Regions from separate parts of the Clostridium sp. CTA-7 genome, predicted to be linked through region 2. Evidence: riboswitches for the same ligand, from Rfam matches in the RefSeq annotation. Region 2 holds a riboswitch; the other holds the start of a gene.
The links. Region 2 has a riboswitch for thiamine pyrophosphate ahead of thiT (energy-coupled thiamine transporter ThiT). Riboswitches for the same ligand answer to the same signal wherever they lie in the genome.
Positions count from the first base shown of each region.

Region 1: it holds a riboswitch for thiamine pyrophosphate, as region 2 does, so the genes downstream of both, ACYUEX_RS05700 (MTH1187 family thiamine-binding protein) here and thiT (energy-coupled thiamine transporter ThiT) in region 2, are expected to answer to the same signal.

Region 1 covers NZ_BAAAAV010000002.1:558,478-564,031, forward strand. Annotated here, with positions in the region: gene ACYUEX_RS05690 (metallophosphoesterase) at 1-108, shown strand, start outside; gene ACYUEX_RS05695 (TatD family hydrolase) at 179-913, shown strand; TPP riboswitch at 1,175-1,282, shown strand; gene ACYUEX_RS05700 (MTH1187 family thiamine-binding protein) at 1,410-1,700, shown strand; gene ACYUEX_RS05705 (ABC transporter permease) at 1,672-2,448, shown strand; gene ACYUEX_RS05710 (ABC transporter substrate-binding protein) at 2,483-3,487, shown strand; gene ACYUEX_RS05715 (ABC transporter ATP-binding protein) at 3,468-4,190, shown strand; gene ACYUEX_RS05720 (deoxynucleoside kinase) at 4,637-5,302, shown strand; gene ACYUEX_RS05725 (hypothetical protein) at 5,406-5,554, opposite strand, start outside.
Region 2 covers NZ_BAAAAV010000004.1:24,129-29,682, forward strand. Annotated here, with positions in the region: gene ACYUEX_RS08935 (L,D-transpeptidase family protein) at 1-890, opposite strand, end outside; TPP riboswitch at 1,132-1,232, shown strand; gene thiT (energy-coupled thiamine transporter ThiT) at 1,297-1,941, shown strand; gene ACYUEX_RS08945 (hypothetical protein) at 2,044-2,319, shown strand; gene pulA (type I pullulanase) at 2,519-5,458, opposite strand.

The sequences.
Region 1 (5,554 bases), on a different contig from region 2:
GATAAAACTACAATGTTTGTTAGTAGGGGATTGGGGAATAGTTTATTTCCAATAAGAATATTTAATCCACCAGAAATTATATCAGTAACATTAAAAGGATATAATTAAGAAATTACTAATATAGAATATAAATTAAAGAGTTAATTATGCTACTTAAATTAGAATTCATGGAGGAATTATGTATATAGATGCACACACTCATTTAGATTTTTTCGGTGAAAATATAGAAAAAGCAATTGAAGATATAAATAAGAATGAAATATTAACTTTAGCAAATAGTATGGATATTAAGAGCTATATAAAAAATAAAGAATACAGTAAAAAGAGTAAATTTATTAATCCATGCTTTGGTATTCATCCCTGGAAAGCAGCAGAATATAAAGGGAATTTAGAAGGTCTTATACCTTATATAGAAGAAAGTGAGTTAATAGGGGAGATAGGTTTAGATTTTTTCTGGGTAGAAGATAAAAGTACTTATGAAGCACAAAGAAAGATTTTTAATTTTATACTAGAAGAAAGTATTAAAAGAAATAAGTTTGTAAGTATTCATACAAAAGGAGCTGAAGAAGAAATTTATAATGCTCTAAAAAGGAATAATTATAATAAAGCTATTATACATTGGTATAGTGGTGAAATAAGCACTTTAGAAAAATATATTGAGCTTGGATGCTATTTTACAATAAGTGTAGATATAGGATATTCAGAAAAAACTAATGAGGTTTTAGATAGAATACCATTAAATAGATTACTTATAGAAACTGATGGGCCAACAGCTTTAGAATGGGTTAATGGAGAATATGGATATCCAAGGGCAATAATAGATGTGGCTAAAAAGGTTTCAAATTATAAGAATATAGAACTGAATGAATTACTAAAAAATATAGAGGGTAATTATATTAGAATAATTAGTTAGGAGAATTTTAATTTCAATGCCTATAATAAAAATAATCATAGGATCTTTAGGGATTATAGTTGTATTATTTGGAGCTAATAAGAGTGAGGGATGAAAATCACTTAGAGAATTAAGCAAAGTAAATCGTTGAAACTTAGCTTAGAAATGGATTGTGTAATATATATAAGTATTATACAATTAATAAAATTATTTAGTTGATAAGTATTATTGATTAGCTTGACATTTGGAGTGAAAATGAATAAAATGGAACTATAAAAAGTAAATAGATATCTGGGGGGGCGGTGAACTGCCTGAGATAAAGTTGATACTATTTTGACCCATGAACCTGATTTGGATAATGCCAACGTAGGGAGATTATTTGTTATTGAATTTTAATATACAAATTGAACTATAATACAGTATTTCTAATCAGAGATACTGTATTTTTTTACTATATGGACATATAAATAAAATCAAATTTGTTTACTTTTAAATATATTTAGAGGAGGAAAAGACTATGTCAGTTTGTAATGTAAGTCTTCAAGTTATACCAACAGTTAGTGAGGAGAGGATTTATCCTGTTGTAGACAAGGTTATAGAATATATAGCATCCACTGGTGTTAAATATGAAGTTGGAGCTATGGAAACTACAATGGAAGGTGAATTAAGTGAATTACTAGAAATAGTAAAAAAGGCTCAAGAAATTTGTACTGAAGAAGGTGCATCAAGAGTAGTATCTATGGTTAAAATAGATTATAAAAAAGAAGGCGTGACAATGGATGAAAAAATTAAAAAATATAGGGAATAAGATAGCACCTATAGTATTTATTATAATTTTATTAGTTTTATGGCAGTGCATAGTAACTATTGGGGGCATAGAAAAGTATATAATGCCAGCACCAACAGATGTTATGCAAACATTAGTTAAGGATTTTAAAGTTATGATACCTCATACTTTAACTACATTATATGAAGGTATGATAGGGTTTTTAATAGCAATAGGATTATCTATAATACTAGCAATAATTATGGATATGATTCCACTAGTAAAAAGAGCTTTATATCCAGTACTAGTTATATCTCAAACTATACCGACAGTTGCTCTTGCGCCATTATTTATAATTTGGTTTGGATTTGGTTCACTTCCAAAGATAATAGTGGTTGTGCTAGTATGCTTTTTCCCAATAGTAATTAGCATAGTTGACGGGTTAGAAGGTGTAGATAAGGATTTAATCAATCATTTTAAATTAATGGGGGCATCTAAGCTTAATGTTTTTATGCATTTAAAGTTACCTTATGGAATGATAAACTTCTTTTCAGGTATGAGAATTGCAGCAACTTATAGTATTATGGGAGCTGTAATTGGAGAATGGCTTGGAGGAGAAAAAGGTCTTGGGGTATATATGACAAGAGCCAGAAGTGCTTATGCATTAGATAAAATGTTTGCATCAATAGTAATAATAGTAGTTATAAGCATGGCAATATTTTTTATAGTTACTTTGATGGAAAGAGTATGTACTCCATGGAATAATAAAAAATTAAAGATAAAGGAATAAAATACAAAATAATAGATTTTGAGGTGAAATAATAATGTTAAAGAAAAAAATTATATCAGTAGTATTAGCATCTGTAACAGCATTGACACTATTAGCTGGATGTAGTAAAAAAGAAGAAGCAAAAACTTCGGAAGGATTACAAAAGGTTACCGTAATATTAGATTGGACACCAAATACAAATCATACAGGATTATATGTAGCTCAGGAAAAAGGGTATTATAAAGATCTTGGATTAGATGTTGAAATAATTCAGCCATCAGAAGGATCATCCCTGCAACTTCTAGCTGCTGGAAAAGGTGATTTTGCAGTAAGTTATCAAGAGGATTTAACATATGCAAGAACATCAGATAGTCCACTTCCTGTTAAAGCAATAGCGACAATTATACAACATAATACATCAGGCTTTGCATCACCAAAGGAAAAGGGAATAGAAACAGTTAAGGATTTTGAAAATAAAGTGTATGGTGGATGGGGAAGTCCATCAGAGCAAGCTATATTAAAAGCTGTCATGGAGAAAAATGGAGCAGATTTTAGTAAATTGAAAACTGTTGATGTAGGAACAGAAGATTTCTTTATAGCAACTAAGAATAACTTAGATTTTGAGTGGACATTTGAAGCTTGGACTAATATGGAAGCTAAGCTAAGAGGATTTGATATAAACTATATACCAGTTAAAGATTTAGATCCAGCATTAGATTATTACACACCAATTATTGCAGCTACTGAAGATACTATTAATAATAAAAAAGATTTAGCTAAGAAATTTATGGAAGCAACAACTAAAGGATATGAGTTCGCTATGAAAAATCCAGAAGAAAGTGCAAAATTATTAGTAAGTAAAGTTCCTGAAATAGGAGAAGAACTTGCAATAGAAAGCCAAAAATATCTTGCGGATAAATATAAAGATGATGCAGCTGTTTGGGGAGAAATGAAGGATAGCGTATGGGATAACTATACTAAATTTCTATTAGATAATAAGCTTATAAATAAAGATATGAAAGCAAGTGAGGCTTATACAAATGAATTCTTATCAAAATAAGATTTTACTTGAAAATGTATCAAAGTCCTTTGATGAAATGGAGATATTAAAGAATATTAGTATAAAAGTTAATGAAGGTGAACTAGTATCAATTTTAGGTCCATCAGGCAGTGGAAAAAGCACAATATTTAATATATTAACTAATATTATAAAGTGTGATAGTGGTGAATTAAAAATAAATGGCGATTTAAGCTATATGTATCAAAAAGATATGATGGTTCCTTGGAAAAAAGTTATTGATAATATAGGAATTCCACTTGTATTTAAAGGAAATAATAAAAAAGAAGCTAGAGAAAAAGTTAAAAAGCATATAAATGAATTTGGACTTAGTGGCTTTGAATATAAGTATCCATCACAACTGTCAGGTGGTATGAAACAAAGAGCCAATTTCTTAAAGACATATTTAACATCAAGAGATATTATGCTTTTAGATGAACCCTTTGGTGCTTTAGATTCAATAACTAGAAGAAAGATGCAAAAGTGGCTTTTAGATTTAACTAAAGAAATGAATTCAACTATACTATTCATAACTCATGATATAGAAGAGGCAATATTACTTTCTAATAGAATATATGTAATATCAGAAAAGCCAGCAGTTATAAATGGTGAAATAAAGGTTAACCTACCTAAGGAAAGAAATGAAGATATAGTTACCAGTGATGAATTTGTAGCTATAAAAAAAGAAATATTAAAGCTTATGTAACTATAAGCGAATTAATATTTAGCAATAGAACTTATACAAGTAGACTTTTCTATTAATGTCTATTTTATAAGTTCTATTTTATTTACTCTATAGAGAATTATAAAAAAGTTTATTCTGTCGATAACTTTTGATAATTTCTTTCCTTCAGTTTTCAAGTGGACATATGTAATTTTGCATTGACTTGGAGCGAAGTGACGGAATAAGCAAACTCACATATGTCCACTTTTTTATTATAAATACTTTTTAGTTATTGTTTAAACTGAAAGTTACTAATAATTTAAACAAATATGAATATATAGACTTGAGAAATTATATAATTATACCATATATAGTGATTTTGGAAATGTAAATACCATATATGGTATAAAAATAAAAAGTCAAGACTTGAAAGTAAATTTTAAATTATGTAATATAGAGAAAGACAAAAAGTAAAGGATAGGTGAAGCATGTTGATAGTTGTTGGTGGGATGATTGGGCTTGGGAAAAGTTCTGTAGCAGAGATTTTAGGGGAGCACTTTAAATCAGATGTATTTTATGAAAGTGTGGATGATAACCCTATATTACCTTTATTCTATAGTGAGAGTGAGGAAGAAATCCAAAAAAAGAGGTATCCATTCTTATTACAACTTTATTTCTTAAACACTAGATTTAAAAGTATAAAAGAAGCATTAGTTCATAATGATAATGTCTTAGATAGATCAATTTATGAAGATTGGTACTTTGCTAAGAAAAATATGGAGCTTGGTAGAATAAATGACTTAGAGATGAAAATATATGAAGATCTTTTAAATAATATGCTTGAGGAGTTAGAAGAGCTTCCTAAGAAAGCTCCAGATGTAATGGTGTATTTAAAAGGATCCTTCGAAACTGTTTTAAATAGAATAGCATTAAGAGGAAGAGATTTTGAAATTGATGAAAGCTTAAAAGAATATTACCGCTTTTTATGGAAAGATTACGATGAATGGGTAGAAAATTGTTATAATGCATCAGAGGTTTTAATAATAGATATGGATAAGATGGATGTTGTAAATAATGAAGCAGATAAAGAAAAACTTATAGAGTTAGTAGAAGAAAAGCTTAGAGAAGTTAGAGATATTGAAGAGATTGCATAAGAAGAGTTATTTTTATGATAATAGAGCAAACAATTTAGTTTGCTCTATTTTTTAAATTTAGAATAATATATTCTAATATAAAGAGAACCTATAAGGGTTATTCCTAAGAGAGTATATCTTCTATTATTAAAGGTATAGAAGATATATTATCATTCCCATTTGAGAATATATTGTAATCGTAAATATAATCATCAAGAGATATTTCTGTTTTATGCTTATTTTGGGTTTCTGTTAAATTACTTTCATAATTTA
Region 2 (5,554 bases):
TCAATTACTAAAGAGTATTTATATGAATTGCTATGATCTATTAAATGCTCTGCTGAATTCCATCTACCATTTGGTGCTCCAAACTGCATTGTATTGTAATAAGGTGAATTAACATCATCTACCCAATATTCTGAACCATCTAATACTCTATATGGAACTCCACTTCCTGGATTTTGTGCTGCTCCAAAAGCTTCTGTTAAACTATATACACCTGTAGGAGTACATAAATCCATTTCATAAACTTCACTTGCATTTTTCATTCCATTTTCACCTAATCTTGCAAACATACTATCATATTCATACCATTTTCCATTGCTATCTTTTTGCCATAGAACTAACTCAGCTGTACTACCGCCTGTACTCACAACTGAAATTATTTGATTAGAATTCTTAGCAACTGATGTATTGGCAATCTTAGGCTCATTATTAGACGGAGCTATAGATTGAGTATTTGAATTTGAAGTATTATTCTCAACCTTTGAAGCCTCTTCTTTTTTCTTAGCTTCTTCAGGTAATGCTATTTCATTTTCTTTTTCCTGTTTTTCTTCTTCCTTCTTTCTCTCTTCTTCTATTTTTGCTTCATCTTGAATTCTCTTCTCAACCGAAGATTTTAAGTCCTTTAACTTATCTAAAACTTCATTTGCTTCATTTAGTTTTTTACTGCTTATAGCTTTGTTAAAGTCTTCTTTTAATTTACTATAAAGCTCTTCTTCATCATTATTCATATTTAAAATTTTAATATTATCTGCTTCTTCATATACTTCTTCTATTTTTGCATCTAATACTCTATCTTTTTTTACCTTGTTCACATAAAAAGCACTAAATCCTATAACAATAAAAATTAGTACTAACGATGCTATAATTAAATTTATCTTTTTGTTTTTTATCATTTTTCCCCCCCGTATATCAAAAAGTCTTTTGTAAATTAGTATTAAAATTATGTTCAGCATTGTAAATAAATTATTGGTAACTCTAATTATTATCATACATTTTTTTATAAACCAAATAAATAGTAAATTATTCCAATCAATTTCAAACTGATACCTTCTTATTTCTCTATATAAAATACTATATTAAAAATTATTGACTTTTATTTCATTCTTATGTAAACTTTACTTATAAATTAAATAAAAGAAGTGCTAGGGGTGCCTTTAGGCTGAGAGATGATTTTTCATTAACCCTCTTTACCTGATCTGGATAATACCAGCGTAGGAAAGTCACAATGTATTTTTATGGAATTAAATTATTATAAAGCTATAAACGTACCTCCTAGCATATTTTTAGGAGGTATTTTTAATGGAAAATTTTATTAACACATTAAGAGAAAGCTTTAGTGAAATATTAAAAAGCCCGCTTTCTTTAGCTACTCTTTTAGGAGTTATTATTTTAATACTTACTTTTATTAGATTTAAAAAAATAAAGCTTGATTCAAAGATTATGGCTAGAATTGGTATTGCTTTAGCCTTAGCTACGATCCTTCACCTTGTAAAGATAGTAGATTTACCTAATGGTGCTGGTAGTATAAATTTAGGTAGTATGGTACCAATACTACTTATTGCTTTTATTTACGGTCCTGAAATAGGTATGCTTACTGGATTTTTATTTGGGATAATATATTTAATTATCAGCCCTTATATACTTCATCCAATTCAAGTTTTATTTGACTATCCTCTTCCTTTTATGGCAGTTGGACTAGCTGGGTATTTTAAAGATAAAAAACTTTTAGGAACATTTTTCGGTATGTTTATTAAATTTATATTTCACTTTATATCAGGGTTTATATTCTTTGGACAATTTGCACCTGAAGGATGGTCTCCAGCTTTATATTCTCTTGTAGTTAATGGTGCTGTTGTTGGAGGAAATCTTATTGTAGTTTTAGTTATTATAGGATTATTACCTATAAATAGAATTATAGAAGGAAGTAAAAGCCTATCTCATTAATTTTATAATTTTACATTTTTTTCACTTAGAGTTATTATTTCTTAAATTTTATAGTATAATATTTAAGAAATAATAACTTTAAGTTTTAGGGGAGTGAAAATAATGGATAATAATTTAACTAACAACACAAATAATGATATTAACTACGACAAGTATTCTCAACCAATGACATTGAAAGATTGGATAATTACACTTCTTTTAATGTTAATTCCAATTGCAAACATAGTTTTAATGTTTGTTTGGGCTTTTGGATCAAATGTGAATAAAAGTAAGAAAACTTATTTCCAAGCAACTCTTATTATGATTGCTATTGGAATAGTGTTCTGGATCATATTTGGATCAATAATTATTGCAGCTATTTTAAGCTCTGGATATTAAAAGTTTTATTATATATATGATTCTAATTTACTATTAAACTTGCTTTTTGAATTTTAACTATTGATTTCAATTTAAATATAGATAATGTAGAATATTAATTAGAACATATATACTACAAAAATTAAGAGGCTACGTTAAAGTTAAAATCCTTCATGTAGGATTCATTTTAGATTTAACTAGCCTCTTATTTTAATAATTCTTATGAATATATAATCATAATTGAATAAGATTTTAATTGGGGAATAAAACCATATTTAATAGTTTTTATAGTTTCTATCCCTGCATAACTATGGTCTGCTATAATATTCCACTCACCAGATTTTGATTCAGGAATATGTTGATTTACATCATAATCATCTATAGATGTTCCATTATAAATTACAATTAAATCATTTAAGTTTTTTTCAATGTTATATAGATTTCTAAAATGCCACTTTATTACTCCAGCCTTTTCATCTCCATTTAAAAAACTAATCTCAATGTTGTTATTTATGTCATCTCTACTATCTAGTCTAAATTCCCTATAGTTTTTTCTGATATTTATTAATCCCTTTACATAATTAAATACATCTATATATTTTGCTTTATCCCTCCAAAAAATTGCATTTATATTATCTGGACTTTTATAACTATTGTGGTCTCCATTTTTTGTTCTTAATATTTCTGCTCCACCTTGAATAAATGGTATTCCTTGTGATGTTAATATTATTGAAAGGGATAAAATATTTCTTCTTACTAAATGATTATCTAAAACATTATTTTCTAATATTTTTCTATATTCATCTTCTTTAATATTAGGTTTTAAGCTTTTCTCTATTTGATCCCAGAGAGTGTAGTTATCATGAGCATCTACATAATTTATAGTTTCCTTAGGATTAAATGTTAATGTATTTATAGAGCCTTTTAAACCCTCTATTATATTCCATGCAGTAGGTCCATTATGTTGATTTCCATTTGAAAATCCATTTGATGGACTATTATTTCCCCTTATAAAATCTCTAAAGGTGTCATTAAATACGGAAAAATCTTCACCTCTTTGCCTTCCCTTGTAGGTTCCATTTAGTAGTGACGATTCTCCTCCTTTCCAAGGCTCTCCATAAATTAATATATTGTCGTCAATTTTCTTTATTAAGCTAGTTATTTCTTTCATAGTATCTATATCTATTAATTCCATAAGATCAAATCTTAAACCATCAATATGGTAATCCTTTATCCAATGAGTTATAGAATCTATAATAAACTTTCTAACCATAGGCCTTTCTGTTGCTATTTCATTACCACAGCCTGAACCATTAGTAAATCTTCCTCTATAATCTGTTCTAAAGTAATATGATGGAACAAGACTATCTAAATTTCTAGTTTCTTGCATATGATTATAAACTACATCCATAACTACTCTTATCCCATTTTTATGAAGAACCTTTATCATCTCTCTTAGTTCTATTATTCTAGCTATTGGATTATATGGATTACTTGAATAACTTCCTTCAGGAGCATTATAGTTTTTAGGATCATACCCCCAGTTTCTATTCCCTTTTTTGTTTGATTTTCTTTCATCAACTGAACCAAAGTCAAATATAGGTAATAAATGTACATGTGTTATTCCAAGTTCTTTTAGATGATCAATACCTGTTTTAACTTCAATTTTTCTTTTTGCATCTTTATACCTAGCTCCTTCTTTTGCTAGTCCTAAATATTTTCCTCTAATATTTTTATCTATTCCACTATCATCGCTTATAGTAAAATCTCTTACATGAATTTCATAAATTATAGAATCCTCTTTTCTTACAAGCTCTGGTTTTCTATCAAATAACCATCCTAGTGGCATGGTTTTTATATTATTTATATCTATTAAAAAGCCTTTTTCACCATTTATACCTACAGATACTGTATAAGGATCTACTGCATAGCTTATTTTTATATATTCTAATCCGTTTCTATCTATATCTTTAAAATAAAGCTTATATAGATAAAATCTCCCTTCATTTTCTTTTCTATTTATTTTGTTATAGTAAGTGCCACTTATATTATCTCTTTTCATTTGATGTAAGCTTTTTTCATTTTCATTTATATCATACCAATTATCATATAAACATAACTCTACCTTAAAAGCAGTTGGAGCCCAAACTCTTAAATATATATATTCTTTATCATAGACAATGCCCATATCATTTTCTTTATAATAATAACTGTCTAAAAACCTTCTCATCGTAACTTTACAAGGAAGGAATGTCTTACTTGATCTTACTTCAACTAGATCCATTGGTGATATATTTAAATTTAAATTTATAAACTCTACTTTTTTTAAATCCTTATAAATTATATATTCACAGTTTTCTTCTTTTACTCCATTTATATAAATATAAAACTCAGTTACATCTAATGGTTTTTTAGATAAAAAGGCTGTTATTTTATCCTTATCATCCATTATTGCCGTCTCTATTCTTGGTCTTATATATTCTATAACCTCTCTTAAATCTAGTATAAGCTTATATTCACCATAAATTATATAACAATTTTTCACTCCCTTTGGTATTTCAAAGGTAGCTGTTTGTTCTGACCAATCATTACCCCAATTATCTCCCCAAGCTTTTCTTCTTGCAATTATATTTTCTTCCTTTACAAAAGCACATCTTCCAAAGTCACTTTCTTGTAATAATTCTATGGGGTAATAATCTCCCTCATTAGAAAAGCCCCACAAATCCCATCTATATCCACCTCCAAAATAATCACCATCATTTTTTATAAAATGTATTAATGTATCTTCTACTTCTTTTAACACAATAGGAAATTCCCTAGAAGCTTTTTCTCCAGTTTCTTTATCAATACAACTTATTTGAATCGAGCTTTTATCTTTTAGTGATTTACTTATTTTAATGATGTCTTTTTCTATGTTTATATCTGTTCCTTTATAATCAATTGTCCAATAAACCTCTCTTAGTTCTTTTATTCCAAATATAGATTCTCTTAATGCTACAAGCTGAATTTCTTCACCTAAGTGAAATTCATTACAGGAAGCCTTAATTTCTAGTAAATTACCATCAAAACTTTCACTATTCTTTAATAATTTATTACTTATTTTAAAAGAGTTGTTATTACTTATGTCATTATACTTTATATCATCACTATATCTTACCATTATTTCAACTCCTAAAATTTTAATATTATATTTTATGTCTATCCTTAATTATTGCCTCTATCTATTTTTCTTTAATCATTTTAAAATTCAACTTCT